Regions from separate parts of the Kitasatospora sp. NPDC034533 genome, predicted to be linked through region 1. Evidence: predicted binding sites of a transcription regulator. Region 1 holds the regulator's gene; the other holds the start of a gene.
The links. The regulator HrcA, encoded in region 1, represses chaperone genes, less so after heat shock. The targets are predictions, from matches to a motif close to TTNGCACTCNGNNNNNCNGAGTGCNAA.
Positions count from the first base shown of each region.

Region 2: a site for HrcA is predicted at 4,499-4,525, ahead of groES (co-chaperone GroES). Genes of this name have one in related genera too.

Region 1 covers NZ_JBVITE010000023.1:45,486-52,409, reverse strand. The annotation lists gene ACZ55U_RS18375 (S41 family peptidase) at 1-227, opposite strand, end outside; gene ACZ55U_RS18370 (16S rRNA (uracil(1498)-N(3))-methyltransferase) at 335-1,084, opposite strand; gene dnaJ (molecular chaperone DnaJ) at 1,163-2,305, opposite strand; gene hrcA (heat-inducible transcriptional repressor HrcA) at 2,380-3,414, opposite strand; gene htpX (zinc metalloprotease HtpX) at 3,699-4,619, shown strand; gene pspAB (PspA-associated protein PspAB) at 4,642-5,226, shown strand; gene ACZ55U_RS18345 (hypothetical protein) at 5,255-5,884, opposite strand; gene ACZ55U_RS18340 (DUF3097 domain-containing protein) at 5,925-6,752, shown strand; gene hemW (radical SAM family heme chaperone HemW) at 6,834-6,924, opposite strand, start outside.
Region 2 covers NZ_JBVITE010000001.1:152,586-159,509, forward strand. The annotation lists gene tsaB (tRNA (adenosine(37)-N6)-threonylcarbamoyltransferase complex dimerization subunit type 1 TsaB) at 1-10, shown strand, start outside; gene rimI (ribosomal protein S18-alanine N-acetyltransferase) at 34-522, shown strand; gene tsaD (tRNA (adenosine(37)-N6)-threonylcarbamoyltransferase complex transferase subunit TsaD) at 515-1,621, shown strand; gene ACZ55U_RS00820 (hypothetical protein) at 1,618-1,878, shown strand; gene ACZ55U_RS00825 (polysaccharide deacetylase family protein) at 1,959-2,861, shown strand; gene ACZ55U_RS00830 (THUMP-like domain-containing protein) at 2,863-4,029, opposite strand; gene ACZ55U_RS00835 (hypothetical protein) at 4,079-4,417, opposite strand; gene groES (co-chaperone GroES) at 4,667-4,972, shown strand; gene groL (chaperonin GroEL) at 5,089-6,717, shown strand; gene ACZ55U_RS00850 (LysR family transcriptional regulator) at 6,850-6,924, shown strand, end outside.

The DNA of each region.
Region 1 (6,924 bases):
GCGCCGTCCCGGGTGGAGGTGAAGGCCAGGTGCCGGCCGTCCGGGGAGAACCGCGGGTGGTGGACCGGCAGGTGGTCGGCCGTCAGCCGCCAGGCGCGGCCGCCGTCCAGCGGGGCGAGCCAGAGGTCGTCCTCGGCGACGAAGGCGACCAGGTCGCCGTGCAGGTGGGGATGGCGCGGGTAGGCTCCCGCGGAGCCGGCCGGGGAGGGGTTCAGGGAGTCCGTCACCCGGTCAGCCTAAGCAGGTGCGCGTACGATCCGCTCCGGTTTTCGCGGACTCCCGGCACCGCCCGCGGGCGGCTGTGACGACTGGTGCGGGCGGGGCCGCCGAGCCGTCACGACCAGCGGCCGGTGCGCCCCAGCAGCAGCGCGCCGGCGGCCACCCCGGCGGTCGAGGTGCGCAGCACCGAGGGGCCCAGCCGGTACGGCTTCGCCCCCGCCCCGGCGAAGGCGGCCAGCTCCTCCGGGGAGACCCCGCCCTCCGGGCCGACCACCAGGACGATGTCCCCGGACGCGGGCAGCGCGGCGTGCGCCAGCGGCTCGGCGCCCTCCTCGTGCAGCACGGCGGCGAACGCGGCCCGCTCCAGGAGGGGCGCCAGCTGCCGGGTGGTCACCGGTTCGCGCACCTCGGGGAAGCGCACCCGGCGCGACTGCTTGCCCGCCTCCCGGGCGGTGGCCCGCCACTTGGCGAGCGCCTTGGCGCCGCGCTCGCCCTTCCACTGGGTGATGCAGCGCGAGGCGGCCCACGGCACGACCACGTCCACGCCGACCTCGGTCATGGTCTCCACGGCCAGCTCGCCGCGGTCGCCCTTGGGCAGCGCCTGGACGACGACGATCCGCGGCGCGGGCTGCGGCTCGCGGCGCACGGCGGTGACCGTCACGTCGATCGCGTCCTTGCCGAGCACCTCGGCGACCGTGCCGTCCACCCCGAGGCCCAGCCCGTCGGCGAGGGTCACCGCCTCGCCCGGCTCCAGCCGCTTCACCGCGGCCGCGTGCCGCCCCTCGGGGCCGTCCAGGCGCACCACGGCCCCGGGCGCGGCGGTGGCGATCCGCTCGGTCTCGACGACGAAGACGGGCGCGGTCATGACGGGTACCTCCGGGAGTGGGACGAGAACGCGCGGGAGGTGCCGGCGGCCGGGCCGCCGGCACCTCCTCACGGACGGCTACCGGCCGTTGAAGGCGTCCTTCAGACGCGAGAACAGGCCCTGCTGGCCCGGCGCGAACTGGCCGGACGGCCGCTCCTCGCCGCGCAGCACCGCGAGGCGGCGCAGCAGCTCCTCCTGCTCGGCGTCGAGCTTGCTGGGCGTCTTCACCTCGACGTGCACTATCAGGTCGCCCCGTCCGCCGCCGCGCAGGTGGGTGATGCCCCGGCCGTGCAGCGGGATCGACTGGCCGGACTGGGTGCCGGGCCGGATGTCGACCTCCTCCAGGCCGTCCAGGGTCTGGAGCGGCACCTGGGTGCCGAGCGCGGCCGCCGTCATCGGGATGGTGACGGTGCAGTGCAGGTCGTCCCCGCGCCGCTGGAAGATGGTGTGGGTGGTCTCGGCGATCTCGACGTACAGGTCGCCGGCCGGGCCGCCGCCGGGGCCGACCTCGCCCTCGCCGGCCAGCTGGATCCGGGTGCCGTTGTCGACACCGGCCGGGATCTTGACGGTGAGGGTGCGGCGGGCGCGCACCCGGCCGTCGCCGGCGCACTCCGGGCACGGGGTGGGCACCACGGTGCCGAAGCCCTGGCACTGCGGGCAGGGGCGGGAGGTCATGACCTGGCCCAGGAAGGACCGGGTGACCTGGGAGACCTCGCCCTTGCCGCGGCACATGTCGCAGGTCTGCGCGGAGGTGCCGGGGGCCGCGCCCTCGCCGCTACACGTGGTGCAGGTGACGGCGGTGTCGACCTGGAGCTCCTTGGTGGTGCCGAAGGCGGCCTCCTCCAGGGTGATCTCCAGCCGGATCATGGCGTCCTGCCCGCGGCGGGTGCGCGAGCGCGGGCCGCGCTGGCCGGCCGCGGCGCCGAAGAAGGCGTCCATGATGTCGGAGAAGCCGAAGCCCGCCGCGCCGGCGCCGAAGCCGCCCGCGCCACCGCCGCCGCCCGGGGACAGCGGGTCCCCGCCGAGGTCGTAGACCTGGCGCTTCTGCGGGTCGGAGAGCACCTCGTAGGCGGCGTTGATCTCCTTGAACCGCTCCTGCGTCTTCGGGTCCGGGTTGACGTCCGGGTGCAGTTCGCGTGCCAGGCGCCGGAACGCCTTCTTGATCTCGTCCTGCCCCGCATCCCGTCGGACGCCGAGTACCGCGTAGTAGTCCGTGGCCACCAAATGCTCCGCTTGTTCCGCCTGTAGTAGTGCTGCGACTGGTAGCCGCCGTCAGGTCCGACGGCGGCCGTTTGCTAGGACTCGGCCAGGATCTGGCCCACGTACCGCGCCACCGCCCGCACCGCCCCCATTGTGCCCGGGTAGTCCATCCGGGTCGGACCGATCACACCCAGCTTGGCCACGCTCTCGTCGCCCGAACCGTAGCCGACGGAAACGACCGAGGTGGAATTCAGCCCCTCGTAGGCGTTCTCCCGGCCGATCCGGACCGTCATCGCGGCGTCCCCGGTCTCACCCAGGAGGCGGAGCAGGATGACCTGCTCCTCCAGGGCCTCCAGCACCGGCTGGATGGTGAGCGGGAAGTCGTGTCCGAAGCGGGTCAGGTTGGCCGTGCCGGCCAGCATGATCCGCTCCTCGTTCTGTTCGGCGAGCGTCTCGAACAGGGTCGCCAGGACCGTGGTGACGGTCGGCCGGTCGGCCTGTTCGAACAGCGCCGGCAGTTCCTCCAGCAGCCCCGGGACCTCCGGGAGGCGCCGGCCGGCGGCCCTCGTGTTGATCCGGGCCCGCAGGTCCGACAGGAGCGTCTCGCCGACGGTGCCCGGGCAGTCGACCATCCGCTGCTCGACCCGGCCGGTGTTGGTGATCAGCACCAGCATCACCTTGGCCGGGGCCAGCGCCACCAGCTCGATGTGCCGGACGGTGGAGCGCGACAGCGAGGGGTACTGCACCACCGCGACCTGCCGGGTCAGCTGGGCGAGCAGCCGCACCGTGCGGGCCACCACGTCGTCCAGGTCGACCGCGCCGTCCAGGAAGTGCCGGATGGCCCGGCGCTCGGGGGCGCTCATCGGCTTGATCTCGGCGAGCTTGTCGACGAAGAGGCGGTACCCCTTGTCGGTCGGGATGCGGCCCGCGCTGGTGTGCGGCTGGTGGATGTAGCCCTCCTCCTCCAGCGCCGCCATGTCGTTGCGGACGGTCGCCGGGGAGACTCCGAGGTTGTGCCGCTCCACCAGGGCCTTGGAACCGACCGGCTCCTCGGTGCCCACGTAGTCCTGCACGATCGCACGGAGCACGGCGAGCTTGCGTTCGTCCAGCTGGCGGACCTCACCGGCCATGGGGCACGCACCTCCGTCTTCGCACGTTGTCCGTCTGTGTCCCTTGCTGCGGACCGCTCCCGGCGGCCCCGGCCTTGGCACTCTGAACACGCGAGTGCCAGAACCGTACCTGCCAGTGTAAGGCCCGGGTCCTACGGCAGGAACGGCCCGACCGGGGTGATCCTCCCCGCAGTTCCGTACCCGTCCGCCGCGGCCCGGCGGGTCGATCCTCCTGGCGCGGGGGTGGTGCCGGGAGGCCGTCCGGGTGGCAGCATCGAAAGCGACGGCGAACGGAGGAGCAAGCGATGTCGAGCTCGGGCCAGCACTCCCGATTCGCGCCCGACCGCGGCCTGACCGGCCGCATGGTCGTGACGATGTTCGTGATCGGGCTGCTGTACGTGGGTTTCACCGGCCTGCTGATCGTGCTGCTGCGCGGCGCCTGGCCGCTGATCGTGCTGATCTCGGGCGGGCTGTTCGTGGCCCAGTTCTGGTTCAGCGACAAGATCACCGAGCGGGCGATGGGCGCCCACCAGGTGTCCCCGGAGCAGTTCCCCCAGCTGCACGGAACCGTCGACCGGCTCTGCGCGCTGGCCGACATGCCCAAACCGCGGGTGGCGGTCGCCGACAACGACATGCCGAACGCCTTCGCCACCGGCCGCAACCCGCAGAACGCGGTGGTCTGCGTGACCACCGGGCTGCTGCGCCGGCTGGAGCCGGAGGAACTGGAGGGCGTCCTCGCCCACGAGCTGTCGCACGTCGCCCACCGGGACGTCGCGGTGATGACGATCGCCGGCTTCCTCGGCGTCCTCGCCGGGGCGATGACCCGGATCGCCGTGTACGGCGGGTTCATGGGCGGCGGGCGCAACAACAACGACCAGAACGCGGCCGTCCTGGCGCTGATCGTCCCGCTGGTGTCGATGCTCGTGTACGCGATCAGCTTCCTGCTCACCCGGCTGCTGTCCCGCTACCGCGAGCTGGCCGCGGACCGGGCCGCCGCCCAGCTCACCGGGCGGCCCAGCTCGCTGGCCTCGGCGCTCACCAAGGTGACCGGGCAGATCGCGGCCATCCCCAGCAAGGACCTGCGCCAGGCGCAGCCGTACAACGCCTTCTACTTCGCCCCCGCGCTGAGCGCCCGGGAGACCGCCTCGCAGCTGTTCTCCACCCATCCGACGCTGGAGAAGCGGCTGGAGCAGCTGGCCCGGATCTCCGAGCAGCTCGGCCGCTGAGCACCTCACCGAAAGGACCGCCGTGGGATTCCTGGACGCCCTGTTCGGCCGCAGCAAGCCCGTCAAGCCCGACCTGGACCAGCTGTTCGGCGTGCCGTCCGCCGCGCTCACCCTGGAGGCCGGGGCCGGGTTCACCCCCACCGGGCTCGGCTCGGTCTGCTTCGCGGCCGTCGAGGGCGCGGCCTTCGTCCAGGTCGAGCAGCAGGTCCGGGCGCTGCTGGACGCCGACACCGAGCGCGGCGGCGTCCCGGTGGAGGCCTCCAAGGACGGCTACGGCTACTCCTGGCTGCTCGCGCGGCACTCGCCCGAGGAGCTGCCGGAGCTGGTGAACGACCTGCACGCGGTCAACAGCGAGCTGGAGGCGAACGGCTTCGGGCCGCAGCTGCTCTGCTCGCTGGTGGGCTTCCGCGACGCCCAGGGGCAGTCGCTGGCGCTGGTGTACCTCTACAAGCGGGGCACGTTCTACCCCTTCGCCCCGATGCCGGGCGGCGGGGAGCGGCGCAACAGTCCGCTGGAGCTCCAGGTCAACGCGATGCTGGGGAACGACCTGCGGCTGGAGAAGGACCTGAGCCGCTGGTTCCCGGTCTGGGGCGCGCCGGGCCTGTGAGGCGGCGCCGGCCCGCCCCGGCGGTCCGCTACGACAGCGCGCTGACGACCAGTCCGAACAGGAACCGGACCGCCAGGACGGACCCGAGCAGCAGGAACCCGCACACGAGCAGCAGCCCGGCCAGCAGGGCCCCGTCGACGAACCGGTCCCAGGCGGTTCGCGGGCCCCTCTCCCAGGGGTCGTCGCAGCCGCCCCGGTAGGGCACCGGGGCGGGCAGCGGCTCCGCGAGGCCCTGGCGCAGGTGCTCCTCGGAGCAGTACGTCCGGTGGAGCAGTTCGGCGGAGCGGCGGTCGATCTCCAGGGACAGCCAGCCCTCGGGCAGCTCCGGGCTCCCGTCCGCGTCCGCCGTCCTGGGCTCCGTCCGGCCGCAGACCTCGCACCGCTCCAGGTGCCCGTCGCCGTCGCCGTCCCCGTCCTCGCCCTTGTCGCCGCCGCCGACGCCGTCGCCGTCGGCGGCCGCGGCCGGTGCGGCGGGCTCCGCGCCCCTGGCGTTCACCCACTCCGTCACGCCGAAGAGGACGAAGGCGGCCCCGAGGACGACCACCGCGGCGGCGGCGTACTGCGGCCGGCTGTCCTTCACCAGGCCGAAGGCCGCCCCGGAGAGCGCGAGGAGGACGAAGGTCCCGGCCCGGACGGCGCGGGAGCGGAAGACGTGCATGCGGTGATCATGCCAGCGTCCGGTCCCTATGATCACCCGTATGCGCAGCCACCAGTACGGACCGGACCTGACCCCGCCGTGGAAGAAGCAGCAGCCCGCACCCGAGGTGCCCGCCGAGCGGGACCTGGTGGTCGAGGAGGCGGTGACCGGCTTCTGCGGGGCGGTGGTGCGCTTCGAGAAGACCGCCGAGGGGTTCACCGTCACCCTGGAGGACCGGTTCGGCAAGCACCGGGTGTTCCCGATGGTGCCGCGCGGCTTCCTGCTGGAGGGCAGGGTGGTCACGCTCGTCCGCCCGGCCGGCCCGGCCCCCTCCCGGGCTCCCGGGCGCACCGCCTCCGGCTCGATCGCCGTCCCCGGCGCCCGCGCCCGGGTCGCCCGCGAGTCGCGCATCTACGTCGAGGGCCGGCACGACGCGGAACTGGTCGAGCGGGTCTGGGGCGACGACCTGCGGATCGAGGGCGTGGTCGTCGAGTACCTGCGCGGCATCGACGACCTGCCCGCGATCGTCGCCGACTTCGCCCCCGGCCCGGGCCGGCGCCTCGGCGTCCTCGTCGACCACCTGCTCCCCGGCACCAAGGAGCACCGCATCGCCGCCCAGGTCACCGGCGATTCGGTGCTGGTCGTCGGCCACCCGTACATCGACATCTGGCAGGCCGTGAAGCCGTCGAGCGTGGGCATCCCCGCCTGGCCCGCCGTCCCCCGGGGCGAGGACTGGAAGGAGGGCACCTGCCGCCGTCTCGGCTGGCCGGTGGACACCCCGGCGGCCTGGAAGCACATCCTGTCGAAGGTGAACTCCTACCGGGACCTGGAGCCCGAACTCCTGGGCCGTGTCGAGGAGTTGATCGACTTCACGGCCCTGCCCGAGTGATTCGAGGAAAGTCGTCGATCACCGGCCACACCCGCACGCTCGCGCACTCGGCGTGGCCATGCGGGCACGGCAGCCCCTCGGTCAGTCCACCAGGTCGCGTACCACCGCGTCCGCGAGCAGGCGGCCCCGGAGGGTGAGGGCGGCGCGGCCCCGCTCGTAGGGGCCGGCGGCG
Region 2 (6,924 bases), on a different contig from region 1:
CCCGGCGTGAACCACGGCACCACCCTGCGTCCGATGCGCTGGTGGGACATCGCACCGGTGCTGGAGCTGGAGCTGCGGCTCTTCCCCGAGGACGCCTGGTCCGCCGGGATGTTCTGGTCCGAACTGGCCGAGGCCCACCCCGGCGGCACCCGCCACTACACCGTCGCCACCGCAGCGGACGGCACGGTCGTCGGCTACGCCGGGCTGATGGCCGTCGCAGGCGAGGGCGACGTCCAGACCATCGCCGTCGACGAGCGCCACCAGGGCGCCGGCCTCGGCGCGGCGCTGCTCACCGACCTGATCCGGGAGGCCGCCCGGCGCGAGTGCGCCGAACTGCTGCTGGAGGTGCGGGTGGACAACCCGCGCGCCCAGCGGCTGTACGAGCGCCACGGCTTCGAACCGGTGGGCATCCGGCGCGGCTACTACCAGCCCGCCAACGTCGACGCGCTGGTGATGCGCCTCGACCACCCGAGCACTGACAGCACTGACCCGAAGGACATTGAGGACACCCGCCATGGCTGACGAACCGCTCGTCCTCGGCATCGAGACCTCCTGCGACGAGACCGGCGTCGGCATCGTGCGCGGCACGACCCTGCTGGCCGACGCCGTCGCCTCCAGCGTCAACGACCACGCCCGCTTCGGCGGCGTCGTCCCGGAGATCGCCAGCCGCGCGCACCTGGAGGCGATGGTCCCGACCATCCAGCGCGCCCTGGACACGGCCGGCGTCAAGGCGAGCGACCTGGACGGCATCGCCGTCACGGCCGGACCCGGCCTGGCCGGCGCGCTGCTGGTCGGCGTCAGCGCCGCGAAGGCGTACGCCTGGGCGCTGGACAAGCCGCTGTACGGGGTCAACCACCTCGCCTCGCACATCTGCGTCGACCAGCTGGAGCACGGCCGGCTGCCCTCGCCGACGATGGCCCTGCTGGTCTCCGGCGGGCACTCCTCGCTGCTGCTCAGCGAGGACATCACCAGTGACGTCCGCCCGCTCGGCGCGACCATCGACGACGCCGCCGGCGAGGCCTTCGACAAGGTCGCCCGGGTGCTCGGCCTGGGCTTCCCCGGCGGCCCGATCGTCGACCGGACGGCCCGCGAGGGCGACCCGAAGGCGATCGCCTTCCCGCGCGGCCTCACCGGCAGGAACGACCCCGAGTACGACTTCTCCTTCTCCGGCCTGAAGACCGCCGTCGCCCGCTGGGTGGAGGCCAAGCGCCGGACCGGGGAGGAGGTGCCGATCGCCGACGTGGCGGCGTCCTTCCAGGAGGCGGTCACCGACGTGCTCACCCGCAAGGCCGTCAAGGCGTGCAAGGACAGCGGCGTCGACCACCTGATGATCGGCGGCGGCGTGGCGGCCAACTCGCGGCTGCGCGAGATGGCCCAGCAGCGCTGCGACCGGGCCGGCATCCGGCTGCGGGTGCCCCGGCCGGGCCTGTGCACCGACAACGGCGCGATGGTCGCGGCGCTCGGCGCCGAGATGGTGTGGCGCGACCGCACGCCGTCCGCCCTCGACCTGTCGGCGGACTCCTCGCTGCCGGTGACCGACGTCCACGTGCCCACCGCGGACACGGGGCACGGGGACTTCCACGGCCAGGCCTACCACGCCCTCGGCGGCGGCGCGGCATGACCGTCGCCGCGATGTGGGAGGCCCGGGCGGCGGCCGGGCGGGGAGCCGAACTCGCCGCCTGGGTGCGGGAGTCGGCGCTGCCGGCGCTCCGCGGCTCGGCCGGGCTGGAGCGCCTCGAACTGCTCTCCGCCCCCGGCGAGCGGGTGCTGCTGATCACCTGGTGGAGCGGCGAGCCGGTGCCCGTCGCCGACCCGCCGGCCGAACTGCTCGGCCGTCCGGTGCACCGCTGGTCCTTCGTCCGCGAGCACGCCGAGTAGCCCGGACCGGGGAACCGCGCCCCCGGCCGTTACCGTGCATAGCTGAGAGAAGGCCGGACGGGAAGCGGGAGCGCACTGCGGTGATCAGGGACGGGCGGAGCAGGACCAGGACGTACGCGGCGGGGGCGCTGGCGCTGCTGGCCTTCGCCACCGGATGCGGCAGCGGCGGCGGCAGCGCCCCGGCCGCCCAGGGCACCGGCACCGCCCCGGCCGCGCCCCGGCCCACCACCGCGGCGCCGGCCACCGCCGCCCCGACCACCGCGGCGCCGGCGGGCGCGGACGCGGCGGCCTGGGCCAAGTGGAACCTCACCCCGCTCGCCCCCGCCCCGGCGCCGCCCGCCGACAAGCCCGTCAAGCTCGAACGGACCGGCCCCGTACCGGTGTTCAGCGACGTGAAGACGAGCGACAAGGTCGTCTTCATCACCATCGACGACGGGGCCGAGAAGGACCCCAAGTTCGTCGAGATGCTGACCGACCTCAAGGTGCCGATCTCGATGTTCCTGACCCGGGACATAGTCAAGAACGACTACGCCTACTTCAAGCCGCTCCAGGCACTGGGCAACCACGTCCAGAACCACACCGTGGACCACCCGGTGATGAGCAAGATCCCGGCCGAGAAGCAGAAGTCCGAGATCTGCGACGCCCAGTCCGCGCTCACCCAGCAGTACGGCACCGCCCCGCTGCTGTTCCGCCCGCCGTTCGGCGACGGCGCCAACACCTCGACGCTCAACACCTCGGTGCAGCAGTGCGGTCCGCGCGCGATCGTGCTGTGGCGCGAGTCGATGCAGATCCACGACATGCAGTACCAGGCGGCGGACAAGAAGCTGAAGCCCGGCGACATCATCCTGGCGCACTTCCGCGGCCCCCAGGAGCTCAAGGGCGCCACGATGACCCAGATGTTCGGCGACCTGCTGGCCCGGATCCAGGAGCAGGGCTTCTCGGTGGCCCGCCTGGAGGACTACATCCAGGCGCCCGCCTCCTGACTCAGACCGGCTGCCCCAGCATCATCAGCGGGCCGCGGTCGGTGCGGCTGAGGATCACCGTGACGGTGTTCGGCCCGGACGGCTTGAGCTGGCGGCGCAGCTCCTCCGGGGTGATCGCCATCCCGCGCTTCTTGATCACCACCGTGCCGACCGCCCGCTCGCGCAGCAGCGCCTTCAGCTTCTTGATGTTGAACGGCAGCACGTCGGTGAGCTCGAAGGCGTGCGCGTACGGGGTGGCGACCAGCTCGTCTGCGGTCAGGTAGGCGATCTTCGGGTCGATCAGCCGCCCGCCCACCTGCTCGGCCACCTCGGCCACCAGGTGGGCCCGGATCACCGCGCCGTCCGGCTCGTACAGGTAGCGCCCGACCGGGCCGGCCGGCGGGTCGGGCAGGTCGCCGCCGGTCAGGCTGGCGCCCTGCGGCAGCAGGGTGGCGCGGTGCGGGCTCGCGGCCCGGGTGCCGAACCAGAGCACCGCCTCCTTGACGTCGCCGTGGTCGGAGACCCACTCGGCCTCGGCGTCCTCGGGGACGGCCTCGTGGGGGATGCCCGGGGCGACCTTCAGCGCGCCGACCGGGGTCCGCCGGCCGGCCTCGATCGCCCAGGAGAGCGGCGGGGCGTACGCCTCGGGGTCGAACACCCGGCCGCGCGAGGTGCGCCGGGCCGGGTCGGTGAACACCGCGTCGTAGCCGGTGACGTCCACCTCGGCGACGTCCGCGCAGCGCACCTCGACCAGCTCGGCCAGGCCCAGCGCGGCGGCGTTCGCCGCGGTGGCGGCACAGGCCGCCGGGTCCCTGTCGACGGCCAGCACCTCGATGCCCGCCCGGGCCAGCGCCAGCGCGTCCCCGCCGATGCCGCAGCAGAGGTCCGCCAGCCGCCGTACGCCCAGGGCGGCGAAGCGCCGCGCCCGCCACTCGGCCACGCCGCGCCGGGTGGACTGCTCGACGCCGTTGGGCGTGAAGTACATCAGGTCGGCGTCGGCCCCGAACTTCGCCCGCGCGCGCTGCCGCAGCCGCGCCTGCCCGAACGCCGCCGACACCAGCTCCGCGGGGTGCTCCCGCCGCAGCCTGGTCGCCAGCGCCAGCTCCTCCTCGGGGGTGAACTCGCGCAACTCGGCGAGCAGGGCCTGGCCCTCGGGCGTCAGCAGGGGCTGGAGGTTCTCGGTGTCCACGGGGTCATTCTCGCCGGTCGGCGGGCTCGCGAGCGCACCGTCCGGCCGTTCACCGGAAGGCGCCGGACGAGAGCAGTGCGGGCAGGAGGAACGGAGCGATCGCGGCGGCGGCCGGGAGGAGCCGGTAGCCGGACCGGACGCTGCGGACGGCCGTCACGACGCTCGCCGCGAGGGCGATCACCGGGGCGGCCATGAACGCGACGCCCAGGGTGGCCCAGGCGCTGCCGTCCCCGTCGTCGCCGCCGTCGAAGCCGGCCGCGATGCCGATGAGGCAGACGAGGTAGAAGGCGGCGACGGGGAGCGCCGCGCCCAGCAGGAGCAGGGTCGGCAGGGCGAGCGAGGCGTCCTTGAGCCGGGAGGGGCCGACGCGGGCCGGGATCGGAGTCATGGCAGGAGTCTGTTCGGTGCCGGAGCCGTCGCACATGAGTACGGCTACTCATCCCTCGTCCGGGGCCCCCAGGACGCGCCGTTGGCACTCTGGTTGACTGAGTGCTAACACGGCCCTATGGTCGTCCTTGGCACTCACCACCTGGAGAGTGCTAACGCGACGACGTGTGTCTGACCCCCGCGACGGCAGACCCGCAGGATCGCCCCTACCCGTTAGAAAACCCCGTAATCTCCGAAGGGGAGCTCGGACGTGACCACCAGCAGCAAGGTTGCCATCAAGCCGCTCGAGGACCGCATCGTGGTCCAGCCGCTCGACGCCGAGACCACCACGGCCTCCGGCCTGGTTATCCCGGACACCGCCAAGGAGAAGCCCCAGGAGGGCGTCGTCCTGGCCGTCGGCCCGGGCCGCTTCGAGGACGGCCAGCGTCTGCCGCTCGACGTCGCCGTCGGTGACATCGTCCTGTACTCGAAGTACGGCGGCACCGAGGTGAAGTACCAGGGCGAGGAGTACCTGGTGCTCTCGGCCCGCGACGTCCTCGCGATCATCGAGAAGTAAGACGTTCCGACCCGCCCCGGATCCGTGTCCCATGTGACAGGGGCCCGGGGCGTGGTTGTTGGTTCACGTAGTCCGGCGGCCGGTGGCCCGGTCGCAGCCCCGAGGGAATAGGGAACATGGCGAAGATCCTGCAGTTCGACGAGGACGCCCGCCGCTCGCTGGAGCGCGGTGTCAACAAGCTGGCCGACACCGTCAAGGTGACCATCGGCCCCAAGGGCCGCAACGTCGTCATCGACAAGAAGTTCGGCGCTCCGACCATCACCAACGACGGTGTCACCATCGCCCGCGAGGTCGAGCTGGACGACCCGTACGAGAACCTTGGCGCGCAGCTCGTCAAGGAGGTCGCCACCAAGACCAACGACGTCGCCGGTGACGGCACCACCACCGCCACCGTGCTGGCCCAGGCCCTGGTCAACGAGGGTCTGCGCAACGTCGCCGCCGGTGCCGGCCCGGCCGCCCTGAAGAAGGGCATCGACAAGGCCGTCGCCGCCGTCTCCGAGCACCTGCTCTCCGCCGCCCGCGAGATCGAGGGCAAGGACGACGTCGCCGCCGTCGCGTCCCTCTCCGCGCAGGACACCCAGGTCGGCGAGCTGATCGCCGAGGCGATCGACAAGGTCGGCAAGGACGGCGTCATCACCGTCGAGGAGTCGAACACCTTCGGCGTGGAGCTGGACTTCACCGAGGGCATGCAGTTCGACAAGGGCTACCTGTCGCCGTACTTCGTCACCGACGCGGAGCGGCAGGAGGCGGTCCTGGAGGACCCGTACATCCTGATCAACCAGGGCAAGATCTCCTCCATCCAGGAGCTGCTGCCGCTGCTGGAGAAGATCCTCCAGGGCGGTTCCTCGAAGCCGCTGCTGATCATCGCCGAGGACGTCGACGGCGAGGCGCTGTCGACCCTGGTCGTGAACAAGATCCGCGGCACCTTCAACGCCGTCGCCGTCAAGGCCCCGGGCTTCGGCGACCGCCGCAAGGCGATCCTCGGCGACCTGGCCGTCCTGACCGGTGGCCAGGTCATCTCCGAGGAGGTCGGCCTCAAGCTCGACCAGGTCGGCCTGGACGTGCTGGGCACCGCCCGCCGCGTGACCATCACCAAGGACGCGACCACCGTCGTCGACGGCGCCGGTGACGCCGAGGCCGTGGCCGGCCGCGTCGCCCAGATCAAGGGCGAGATCGCCGCGACCGACTCCGACTGGGACCGCGAGAAGCTCCAGGAGCGCCTGGCCAAGCTGGCCGGCGGCGTCTGCGTCATCAAGGTCGGCGCCGCCACCGAGGTGGAGCTCAAGGAGCGCAAGCACCGCCTGGAGGACGCCATCTCGGCGACCCGCGCCGCGGTCGAGGAGGGCATCGTCGCCGGTGGTGGCGCCTCCCTGGTCCACGCCGCCAAGGTGCTGAACGACGGCCTGGGCCTGTCGGGCGACGAGGCCACCGGTGTCGCCGTGGTCCGCAAGGCGCTGCACGAGCCGCTGCGCTGGATCGCCCAGAACGCCGGCCTGGAGGGCTACGTCATCACCTCCAAGGTCTCCGAGCTGGAGGTCGGCCAGGGCTACAACGCCGCCACCGGCGAGTACGGCGACCTGGTGAAGGCCGGCGTCATCGACCCGGTCAAGGTCACCCGCTCCGCCCTGGAGAACGCCGCCTCGATCGCCTCCCTGCTCCTCACCACCGAGACCCTCGTGGTGGAGAAGAAGGAGGAGGAGGCCGAGGCCGGTCACTCGCACGGCGGTCACGGCCACTCGCACTGAGGCTCCGACGCCTGACCGGAGGCCCGGTCCGCTCCCTCGGGGAGGCGGGCCGGGCCTCCGGCGTTGGTGATCTTGAGCCTTCAACTATCAGGAGAATTTTGCAGAATCCAAAGATTGCCTTATAACTGAGGCATGATCGAGGCCCGCCACCTGCGCGTTCTGCGTGCCGTCGCCCGCACCGGCTCCTTCTCCGCCGCCGCCCGTGAG